3 regions of the Pseudonocardia yuanmonensis genome follow, and region 1 is predicted to be linked to each of the others. Evidence: riboswitches for the same ligand, from Rfam matches in the RefSeq annotation. Region 1 holds a riboswitch; each other region holds the start of a gene.
What was found. Region 1 has a riboswitch for S-adenosylmethionine ahead of ABD990_RS28465 (LLM class flavin-dependent oxidoreductase). Riboswitches for the same ligand answer to the same signal wherever they lie in the genome.
Positions count from the first base shown of each region.

Region 2: it holds a riboswitch for S-adenosylmethionine, as region 1 does, so the genes downstream of both, ABD990_RS20400 (aminotransferase class V-fold PLP-dependent enzyme) here and ABD990_RS28465 (LLM class flavin-dependent oxidoreductase) in region 1, are expected to answer to the same signal.
Region 3: it holds a riboswitch for S-adenosylmethionine, as region 1 does, so the genes downstream of both, thrC (threonine synthase) here and ABD990_RS28465 (LLM class flavin-dependent oxidoreductase) in region 1, are expected to answer to the same signal.

Region 1 covers NZ_BAABIC010000025.1:102,692-106,232, reverse strand. The annotation lists gene ABD990_RS28470 (NtaA/DmoA family FMN-dependent monooxygenase) at 1-747, opposite strand, end outside; gene ABD990_RS28465 (LLM class flavin-dependent oxidoreductase) at 756-1,952, opposite strand; SAM riboswitch class I at 2,073-2,166, opposite strand; gene ABD990_RS28460 (LLM class flavin-dependent oxidoreductase) at 2,499-3,541, shown strand, end outside.
Region 2 covers NZ_BAABIC010000014.1:9,252-12,792, reverse strand. The annotation lists gene ABD990_RS20410 (hypothetical protein) at 1-314, opposite strand, end outside; gene ABD990_RS20405 (hypothetical protein) at 322-663, opposite strand; gene ABD990_RS34455 (putative leader peptide) at 886-972, opposite strand; SAM riboswitch class IV at 1,458-1,571, shown strand; gene ABD990_RS20400 (aminotransferase class V-fold PLP-dependent enzyme) at 1,628-3,139, shown strand; gene treS (maltose alpha-D-glucosyltransferase) at 3,328-3,541, shown strand, end outside.
Region 3 covers NZ_BAABIC010000002.1:110,282-113,822, forward strand. The annotation lists gene thrC (threonine synthase) at 255-1,520, opposite strand; SAM riboswitch class I at 1,527-1,671, opposite strand; gene holA (DNA polymerase III subunit delta) at 1,885-2,853, shown strand; gene rpsT (30S ribosomal protein S20) at 3,144-3,410, opposite strand.

The DNA of each region.
Region 1 (3,541 bases):
GAACTTCTGGTAGCGGGAGAAGATCGCGTCGGACCGGGAGGCGGCGAAGTCACGTCCGGCGGGCGACTCCCCCGCCTGCAGCACCACCGGATGCCCCTGCGGGCTGCGCGGTGTGCTGAAGCGACCGGCGATGTCGAACTGCCGGCCACGGAAGGCGAAATCGCCCACCTGCCCGTCGCGCAGGAACCGTCCGCTCGCCGGGTCGGCCACGACGGCGTCGGACCCCCAGGAGTCCCACAGCGCGCGAACGGCGTCGAGGGTCTCCCCCGCCCGCTCGTACCGCTGCGAGTGCTGCAGGAACCCGCCCCTGCGGAAGTTCTCGCCGGTGTCCGCGTCCGAGCTGGTCACGACGTTCCACGCGGCCCGCCCGCCGGACAGGATGTCCAGCGTCGCGAACTTCCGGGCCAGCTCGAAGGGCTCGTTGAAGGTGGCGTTGATCGTGCCGGCGAGCCCGATGTGCTCGGTCACGGCGGCCAGCGAGGCCAGGACCGTGAACGTGTCCGGCCGCCCGACGACGTCCTGGTCGAAGACCTGCCCGCCGCGGGTCCGCAGCCGCAGCCCCTCGGCGAGGAACAGCAGGTCGAAGGTGCCGCGCTCGGCGGTGCGCGCCCAGTGCTCGTACGAGGCGAAGTCGATGTGGCTGCCCGACGCCGGGTCGCTCCACACGGTGTCGTGGTTGACGCCCGGGAAGTAGGCCCCGAGGATCACCTGCCGCTTCCGGGTGCGCTGTGCCGATGGTTCGCTCACGTGCTCGCTCACGCCGCCACCCCGGCGTACCGGTTCGCCGGCCGTTCCAGCCCGACGCGTTCGCGCAGCGTCCCGGGTTCGTAGGCGGTGCGGAACAGGCCCCGCCGCTGCAGCTCCGGGACCAGCCCGTCGACGATCGCGTCGAGATCGGTGGGCAGCACGGCCGGCCGCAGCCGGAACCCGTCGATCCCTTCGTCCCGCCAGGACTCCAGGAGGTCGGCGAGCGCGGTCGGGGTGCCGGCCAGCACCGCGGCTTCGGAGCACAGCGGGCTCCGCTCCTCGAGCCGCCGCAGCCGGGCGTGGGCCGCGTCGGCGTCGGCGTCGAGGACCACGACGAGATCGGCGAGCACCCTCAGCGGCGGCAGCGTGCGCCCGACCGTGTGCTGGGCGGCGCGGATCTCCCCGAGGATCGCCGGGATGTCGGCGGCTCCCTGCGGCGTGGTGAACACGACGTCCGCGGCGCGGGCGGCCAGCTCGTACGCCGCCCGGGCGTGGGCGAGCGCCACGACGAGCGGCTGGCCCTGCGGCGGCCGCGGCACGATGCCGGGCCCGCGCACCGCGAAGAAGCGCCCCTCGAAGTCGATCGTGTGCACCTTGTCGCGGTCGAGGAAGCGGTTCGTGGCGGCGTCGCGAATCTCCGCGTCGTCCTCCCAGCTGTCCCACAACCGCCGGACGACCTCGACGGCGTCGGCCGCCTCGTCGAACAGGTCCTGGACCGCGGCCGCGGTCCCCGGTGTGCCGAGCGTCTCCCGCCGGATCTCGGGCAGCGTGCGGCGCCCGAAGTGCCGCGCCTCGTCGGCGCGCGCCGAGGTCTGCACGCGCCAGCCGGCCCGGCCGTGGCTGTCGTGGTCGAGCGTGGAGATCGCCGAGGCGATGTGGAAGGGCTCGGTGTGCGTGGTCGTGACGGTCGGGACGAGCCCGACGTGGCGGGTCAGCGGCGCGACGAACGCGGCGACCAGCTCGGCGTCGAGCCGCCCCCGGACCTGGTCGGTGCGGCGGTCGGCGGCCCCGAGGTGGTCGCCGGACTGCAGGCCCAGGGCGTCCTCGATCGTGACCAGGTCGAGCAGGCCGCGCTCGGCGGCGCGGGCCAGGGCCGCCCAGTAGCGGGCGGTGAAGAGCAGATCGGGGCGGGCGCCGGGCTCGCGCCAGGCGGCGGGGTGCCAGCCGGCGCCGTCGAGCGCGACGGCCAGATGGATGGGGGCCATGCGGGCAGACCTCTCCTGCGGGAGAAGGGACGGGGATCGGGTCCTCGTCAGGCCCGACAGCCCGCGCTGGCCGTGCGCAGGAGATCCACGTGGCGCCGCCGCACCCCGAGAAACATCGCTCCTCCATCGCTCCCGGCTGTAGCACCCGCACCCGTCGGACGGGGGGTTGCTGCGGCGTCGTCGAGCCGGGTCTCTCGGCCGCTCTGGATGGTGTGGCCCCGTGGGCCGGAGCCACTGTAGGGATCAGCACGGCCCGTCCGTCAATACTCCGGGTGACATCTGTGATCAGCGACGCCGAAACCCGACCGACGTGTCCGGACACCGGATCCGGTGCTCTCGCCAGGCGAAACACAGTCGGCCCCGGGAACCACAAAGGACCGGACAACGACACGGCGGCGCCACGTCGGGCTCCTCTGATCACCCGACCGCGGTTACGGTGACTCACCGCCGGCACCGGTTCCCCGTGCCCTCTCGCGACGACCGGCAACGGCGTCGTCCACCGATCCGGTCCGATCCCTCTCCGGCCGTCCCCTCAGGAGCTGCCCCATGCGCTTCCAGGTCCTCGACATCGTCCCGCACGCCCCGCACCCGGTCACCGGCGAGATCATCTCCGTGCACGAGCGGCTCGAGCGGGTCGTGGAGAACGCCGTCCTCGCGGAACGGCTCGGCTTCGACTCCTACGCCGTCGGCGAGCGGCACGCCGGCGAGTTCGTCTCCTCCGCCCCGACCGTGCTGCTCGGCGCCCTGGCCCAGGCCACCGACCGGATCCTGCTCAGCACCGGGGTCACCGTGCTGTCCCTGCTCGACCCCGTCCGCGTGGCCGAGGACTACGCGACCGTCGACCAGCTCTCCGGCGGGCGGCTGGAGATCGTGATCGGGAAGGGCAACGAGGACAGGCACTTCCCGCTGTTCGGCCTCGAACTGGCGAAGCAGTACGAGTACCTCACCGAGAACCACGAGCTCCTGCGCCGGCTGCTGCGCGAGGAGGACGTGTCGTGGACCGGCGTGCACCACCACGACCTCCACGGCGTGACGACCCACCCGCGGCCCTTCGACGGGCCCTTCCGCATCTGGCACGGGTCGGCCACCTCCACCGCCGCCGTCGACCTCGCCGCGAAGTGGGGCGACCCGATCTTCACCGCCAACGCCCTGCAGCCGCGGGAGAACTACCTGGTCCTGATCGACCGCTACCGCGAGCAGCTCGAGGCGCACGGGCACGACCCCGCCGTCGGGTACGTCGGGTCCGGATCCGGCGGACTGTTCCTCGCCGACTCCGACGAGCAGGCGATCGCGGAGTACCGGCCGATCTACGAGGCCCAGGCGGCCACGCTCGCCGCGGCGCACGCGGGCGACCCGCGCAGGGGCAAGACCATGTCCTTCACGACGATCGAGGAGGCCGTCGCCCACGGCCCCGCGCTGGTCGGGACCCCGGAGCGAGTCGCCGCGAAGATCCTCGACTACCACAAGTCCTACCGGCACGACGTCCAGTCGGTCTCGGTCAACCCGGTGCTGCCCTACCCGCAGCAGCAGGAGGTGCTGACCCGCTTCGCCGAGGAGGTCGTGCCGCTGGTCCGCCGCGAGGTGTCCAC
Region 2 (3,541 bases), on a different contig from region 1:
GACCCGGGCAGGTTCTTGACGTCCGGGACCACCGTGTCGGCGACGTTCTCGTCACCGGCCCACACGACCATGTACTCCGGTCGCGTGGACGCGTCGGGCGAGTCCTCGGCGGCGTCGGTGTCGATGTTGTTCTCGACCCAGTAGTCCTTGCCGTCGGCCCCCTTCACGGCGGACCTGACGGTCTGGACGTCGGCGTACGCGTCGCCGCCCGGGATGGTGGTCACCCCGGCGAGGACCCCCAGGGCCAGCAGCCCGAGCAGGATCTTCTTCGGTGCGGATGGTCGGCTCCGCAGGCTTCGCCTCTGTGCGCGCATCCCGGCCTCAGCTCGGCAGGAGTCGGCTGGGCGCGCCCACCGCCGACTGGGTCAGCCCGGCGATCGGGACGCCGGCGGGAGCGAAGTCGCGGCCCTGGCCGAGCAGGTCGCCCTGCTCGAACGCCGTGTACGACGGCTCCACGTACGGCGCCTCCGGCGCGGGGGCCGGCCCGGTACCGTCAGCGGGGTCGTAGTGGGCCGTGAGCAGCGGCGCGAGGTCCGGCACCAGGTCCGGCGTGGCGGCCTGGGCCGGCCCGGTGAGGCCGACCACGGCGGCGCCCGCCAGGGTCGCGGACCCGGCGAGCCGGGTCAGTGCCGACCGAGGTGGTCGGTATCGGTGTCGCGGCACGACAGTGTCTCCACTTCTTCTCATCTGGGGAGCGGACGGCGGCGGACCGCGGCCCGGGAACGCCGGACGGTCCGCATGGACAGCGGCGGCGGTGGGGCGGACGGCGGTGGGCACGGCCCGGCGCACCGGTCGGCGGCCCGGACCGAGGCCGGGCGAACGGGGACGGCGGTGCGCCGCGGGGAACGCGAGGGTGAAGGGGGCGGGGCCGGCGGGGCCCGGGCCTCAGTTCACCGGCGCACTACACAGCGCGCTCGCCACGCGACCCAGATCGACGTGACGTCGATAGGCGAAGCGGTCGGTGAGGCGCACGACCGGAACTGTGTCATCCGGACGGAGCAGTGGAGATCATGGGGTCGGACAGAGGGTCGTCCCACGCCCGTTCCGGGCCATCTCGGGCCCTTCTCCGTGGCCCAGGTCACTCGTTTCGGCGGTTCATCGGCGCCGGAACAGGCCCGGAGCAGCGTGTGACGCGGGCCCGATTCTTCACGCGATCGTGTCGGTCGAGCCGGGAACCGATCACGCGCCAACGGCTCGACCTGGCGATTCTACGATGCCCTCCCCGACCGGATGACAGCATTGCTCTCGCCGCTCATGAACGCAGAGTGACCAGCGGTCCCGGCCCGGGGCAAAAGGGACGGAAATGCCGAGGAAATGGGTCGAGCCGCCCCGGAGATCGGACATTCACCGCCGATCTGGAACGCCGACGACCGCACTGTCCGGTCATTCTCGGCGCCGATTCCGCGGCCCGGATCACACTTGACCGGGCCCCGGATCGACACCTACCGTCGTCGTCAGGTCAAGAGCGCCAGCGCCAAGCCCCGGCTCGCTGGCCGGCAACCCTCCTCCGCGGTGGGGTGCTCCGGGTGACGACCGGGCCGCCGCGGACCCGCGGCCGGCAAGCGCGGACCCTCGTGTGCGGCACCTCGTGCCGTCCCGGGTCCTGAGTGATCCGGGAGGATCCACGATGTCCGACGTCCGCACCCAGGTCGACACCCAGATCGACTCGGCGCCGCGCTGCGCCGAGGCTCCGGGCTGCACCGCCGCCGAGGAGCCCGCGCGCACCGCGCCCGCCGCGGCGGCGACCCCGACCACCACGGCCCCGACCACCACCTCGACCACCTCGACCACCACCTCGACCACCACGGCCCCGGCACCGACGCCCCTGCCGGAGCTCGTCGGCACCGGGCTCCCGGTCCCGCTCGTCGACGGCCGCACCGTGCCCTACGCGAACCTGGACCTGGCCGCGAGCGCCCCCGCCCTGCGTGCGGTCGCCGACCACGTCGCCGAGCTCCTCCCCTACTACTCGAGCGTGCACCGCGGCGCCGGGTACGCCTCGCAGGTCTGCACCTCGGTGCTCGAGGGTGCCCGGGAGACCGTCGCCCGGTTCGTCGGGGCGCGCGCCGACGACGTCGTCGTGTTCACCCGCAACACCACGGACGCGCTCAACCTGCTCGCCGGCGCGGTCCCCGGCGCGACGCTGTGCCTGGACGTCGAGCACCACGCCACGCTGTTGGCCTGGCGCGGCACCGACCACCGCGTGCTGCGCGCCCCGGACACCGTCGGCGAGACCCTCGACCTGCTGCGGGACGCGCTCGCCGCCGAGCCCACCGCCCTGCTGGCGATCACCGGCGCCTCCAACGTCACGGGCGAGATCCTGCCGATCGACGAGATCTGCGCGATCGCGCACGCCGCGGGCACCCGCGTCGTGCTCGACGCCGCCCAGCTCGCCCCGCACCGCAGGGTCGACATCGGCGCGTCCGGTGTGGACTACGTCGTGCTGTCCGGGCACAAGCTCTACGCCCCCTACGGCGCGGGCGCGCTGATCGGGCGGCGGGACTGGCTCGACGTCGCCACCCCGTACCTCGCCGGCGGCGGCGCGGTGCGCTCGGTCGGCGTCGAGGACCGGGCGACCGAGGTCAGCTGGGCCCCGGCGCCGCACCGGCACGAGGCCGGCACGCCCAACGTCCTGGGCGCCGCCGCGATCGCCGCGGCCTGCCGCGCCCTCGACCCCGTGATCGACGAGATCGCCCCCGCCCACGAGCGCGCCCTGCTCGCCCGCCTGGTCGACGGCCTGTCCGGGATCGCCGGCGTGCGCCCGCTGCGGATCTGGGCCGACGCGCCGGACCGGGTCGCCGTCGCCTCCTTCACCGTCACGGACGTCCCGGCCGGGCTCGTCGCCGCGGCGCTGTCCGCCGAGCACGGGATCGGCGTGCGGGACGGCCGCTTCTGCGCCCACCCGCTGCTCGCCCGCCTCGCCGGCGGGGCCGACGCGGTGCGCGTCAGCCTCGGCCTGAACACGACCGGGGCCGACGTCGACCGGCTGGTCGAGGCCGTCCGCACGATCGCCGGCGCGGGCCCGGAGTGGGACTACCGGGAGGTCGACGGCCGGTGGACCCCGGCCCCGGACCCGCGCGACCTCGACCCGCTGAAGCTCGGCACCGTCGCCGGACCGGGCGGGGCGGCCTGCGGGCACTGAGCCCGCGCCGACCCCGCACCGACCCCGCGCGGACGGGCGCCCGTCGCCGAGCGGTGCGGCAGGCCCGTTCGGCCTGTGCGGTCGGGTGGACGGGCGCATCGTCGGCGCGTCACCGTCGTTTCCCCGCTGACGCGGGTGGTACACCCACCCCCGGGCGACGACCGGGTCGCGGCGAGCACGGAGAGTAGATGGCAGACGACGCAGCGCTGTCTCGAGCGCAGTCCGAGGAGACCGCGGAGCAGCACCCCCACGAGCCCAGCGAGATCACCTACGCGGAGCACCTGCATCCCGCGCGTCCCCGCACGCTCCGCCATCGCGCCCGGGCCAAGTCGCCCGTCGTCCGGCGGTCGGTGGCGAAGGACGGCGCGGCCACCGGCGAGAACCCGGCGTACGTGTCGTGGC
Region 3 (3,541 bases), on a different contig from region 1:
TGCTGACGGCGTCGGGTGCCGTCGTGCGGCGGACCGACCAGTCCGGCGACGTGGCCTTCACCGGTACCGACGAGCTCGTCGCCCGCGGGGACCCGCTCCCGGCCCCACGCCGCTCCCGTGCGGGGCGCCGGCGCCCCGGACCCCACGGTTCCCCGGAGCCCGGCATCGGCGGGTCCGGACGAGCGAGGGGCACGCGGGACGACGACGGGCCCGGAGGAACGCGTCCCCCGGGCCCGGCGTGGTTCTCGTACTGCTCAGCGACCCTCGAGCGCCTCGCGGACGGCCTTGCTGGTCGCCGGCACCGTCGCGGTCGGCCGGGCGTGGGCGGACACGGCGTCGAGCGTCTTGAGGCCGTCCCCGGTGATCAGCAGGACGGTCTCCGCGTCGGGGTCGATCTTGCCGGCCTCGATCAGCTTCTTCGCGGTCGCGACGGTCACGCCGCCCGCGGTCTCGGCGAACACGCCCTCGGTGCGGGCGAGCAGCCGGATGCCCTCGACGACCTCCTCGTCGGTCACATGGCCGACGGCACCGCCGGTGCGGCGCACGGAGTCGAGGACGTAGGGGCCGTCGGCGGGGTTGCCGATCGCCAGCGAGCGGGCGATGGTGTCCGGCCGGACGGGCTGGATGAAGTCGTGCCCCTGCTCGAAGGCCGAGGCGACCGGCGAGCAGCCGGTGGCCTGGGCGCCGAAGATCGTGTAGGGCTTCTCGTCGACCAGACCCAGCTTGACGAACTCGCCGAAGCCCTTGTCGACCTTGGTCAGCTGCGAGCCCGAGGCGACGGGGACGACGATCTGGTCGGGCAGGCGCCAGCCGAGCTGCTCGGCGACCTCGTACCCCAGGGTCTTGGAGCCCTCGGCGTAGTAGGGGCGGACGTTCACGTTCACGAACGCCCACTCCTCGTGCTCGGCGGCGAGCTCGGTGGCGAGCCGGTTCACGTCGTCGTAGTTGCCGTCGACGGCGAGGAGGGTGCCGCCGTAGACCGCGGTGGTCGTGATCTTCGCCTGCTCCAGCGAGGAGGGGATCAGCACGACCGAGTCCCAGCCCGCGCGAGCGGCCGCGGCGGCCACGGCATTGGCCAGGTTGCCGGTGGAGGGGCAGCACAGGACGGAGAAGCCCAGCTCACGGGCGGCGGCGAGGGCGACGGCGACGACCCGGTCCTTGAAGGAGTGCGTGGGGTTGCCGGTGTCGTCCTTCACCCACAGCTTGCGGACGCCGAGCTCCGCGGCGAGCCGGTCCGCCTGGATGAGTCGGGTGAACCCGGGCTCGGTGTTCGGGAAGGACTGCACGTTCGCCGGGACCGGGAGGAGGTCCTTGTAGCGCCAGATCGACTTGGGGCCGGACTCGATGGACTCGCGGGTGACCTGCGGGAAGTCGTAGGCGATCTCGAGCGGCCCGAAACACTGCGGACACGCGAACTCCGCGGCGAGCGGCGTCTGGTGGCCGCACTCGCGACAGGACAGTGCACGAGCGGAGCCGAGGTCGAAGGTGGTGCCGGCAGGCGTGTCTGCAGTGAGAGTCATCAGATCTCCTCATCTGTCCCGCTGGTGCGGGCCGGAATTGGCACCTGGTCCGTCGACGTGCAGGCACCTGACGGTGCACTGCGCGGATCGTCGTTCGACGCCGGTTGCCGGGGCTTCGTCGGGCCGTTCCCTCTGCCCCTCTGGATGAGCCATATGCGGTTGTGCCGTACGGGTCCCGTGTGCGGAGCGCGCGTGGCGGCCGGAGTGGTCCGGATGACCTGCACGTTACGGCACGTGTGCCGCTCCGAGCCAGCCGGGCACGGGATCTGGGAGGCGTGTCACGGAGTGTCGGCGCCGTGCGCCACGATGGCGTCGGAGCCCGGCACACGCGGGACCCGCGCCGCACGCGAGAGGAGGTGGACCCATGCCGGCCACCACGCCGCCCGCCCCCGTGCAGCTCGTCGTGGGCGAGGAGGAGCTGCTGGTCGAGCGGGCCGTGAGCGAGATCCTCCGCGCAGCCCGCGCCGTCGACGCGGAGGCCGAGATCCGCCGGTACCGCCCCGCGGAGCTCACGCCCGGCGAGCTCGTCGGGCACCTGAGCCCCTCGCTGTTCGCGGAGGGTCGCGTCGTGGTGATCCAGGGGGCGCACGAGGCGGGCAAGGAGCTGGCCGCGGCGATCCTGGCGTACGCGGCGGAGCCTGCCGACGGCATCGTCCTGGTCGCGGTGCACGCGGGCGGTGCCCGGGGCAAGCAGCTGGCGGACGACCTGCGCAAGGTCGGCGCGGTCGTGACGAAGTGCGACCGGCTGACCCGTGCCGAGGAGCGTGCCGACTTCGTCCGGGCGGAGGTGCGGCGGGCCGGTGGCTCGATCACCGCCGAGGCCGTCGGCGTGCTGCTCGAGGCGGTGGGCTCGGACCTGCGGGAGCTGGCGTCGGCCACGAACCAGCTGGTCTCGGACACCGGCGGGCAGGTCGACGGCCAGGCCGTGCGGCGGTACCACCGTGGCCGGGCCGAGTCGTCCGGGTTCGCGGTGGCGGACAAGGCGGTCGCCGGCGACCGGGCGGGCGCGCTGGAGGCGCTGCGCTGGGCGCTCGTGCTGGGTGTCGCCCCGGTGCTGGTCGCGGACGCCCTGGCGGACGCCGTCCGCACTCTCGCCAAGGTCGGCGCGGCCGGCCGGGGGGACCCGAACCGCCTTGCGGGCAGCCTCGGCATGCCGCCGTGGAAGATCCGCAAGGCGCAGGGCCAGGTACGGGCCTGGCACCCCGCCGGTCTCGCGACGGCGATCGCCGCGACCGCGCAGGTCAACGCGGACGTGAAGGGCGCGGCGGCAGACCCGGCCTACGCACTCGAGCGCGCCGTCCTCGCGGTCGTCGACGCCCGCGGCACCGGCTGACCGACCCCGCGCCACCGGCGTCATGGAGCCATGGCGTGCTCAGGGTGCTCAGGGACTCTGGACGACGAGCGTCATGGAGCCACGACGCGTTCGGAAGCCCGGCCAACGAGCGTTGTGGAGCCATGACGCTCGCCTCAGCGTCGGCCGGCCCCTCCCGCACCGGGACGGACCATCTCCGAGAACGCGTCGACGGCGCTGTCCCACGGGAAAGGACAGCGCCGTCGACGGGAACGCTCGACCGGGCTCAGTGAACCCGGGAGCTCACCGGGCACGGAGGACGCGCCCGAGGATCACGCGCCGATCTTGGCGACGCGCCTGGCGATGGCCGCCTTGCGGTTGGCGGCCTGGTTCTTGTGGATGACGCCCTTGCCGGCGGCCTTGTCCAGGGCGCGGGCGGCGGCGCGCTGCAGCTCGACGGCCTTCTCGGTCTCGCCGGCCTCGGCGGCCTCGCGGAACTTGCGGATCGCGGTCTTGACCGACGACTTGACCGACTTGTTGCGCTGACGGCGCTTCTCGTTGGTCTTGACCCGCTTGATCTGGGACTTGATGTTCGCCACGCTGGTGTGCCTCGAGTCTTCCTGGTGCTGGTACGTATCGGGGGGCTCAGGCGACCCCGACCGGTTCTCCACCGATGCGAGCGAGCACGCCGAGCACTCGGTCGTCCATGCTACAACCCGGCGCGGACGGC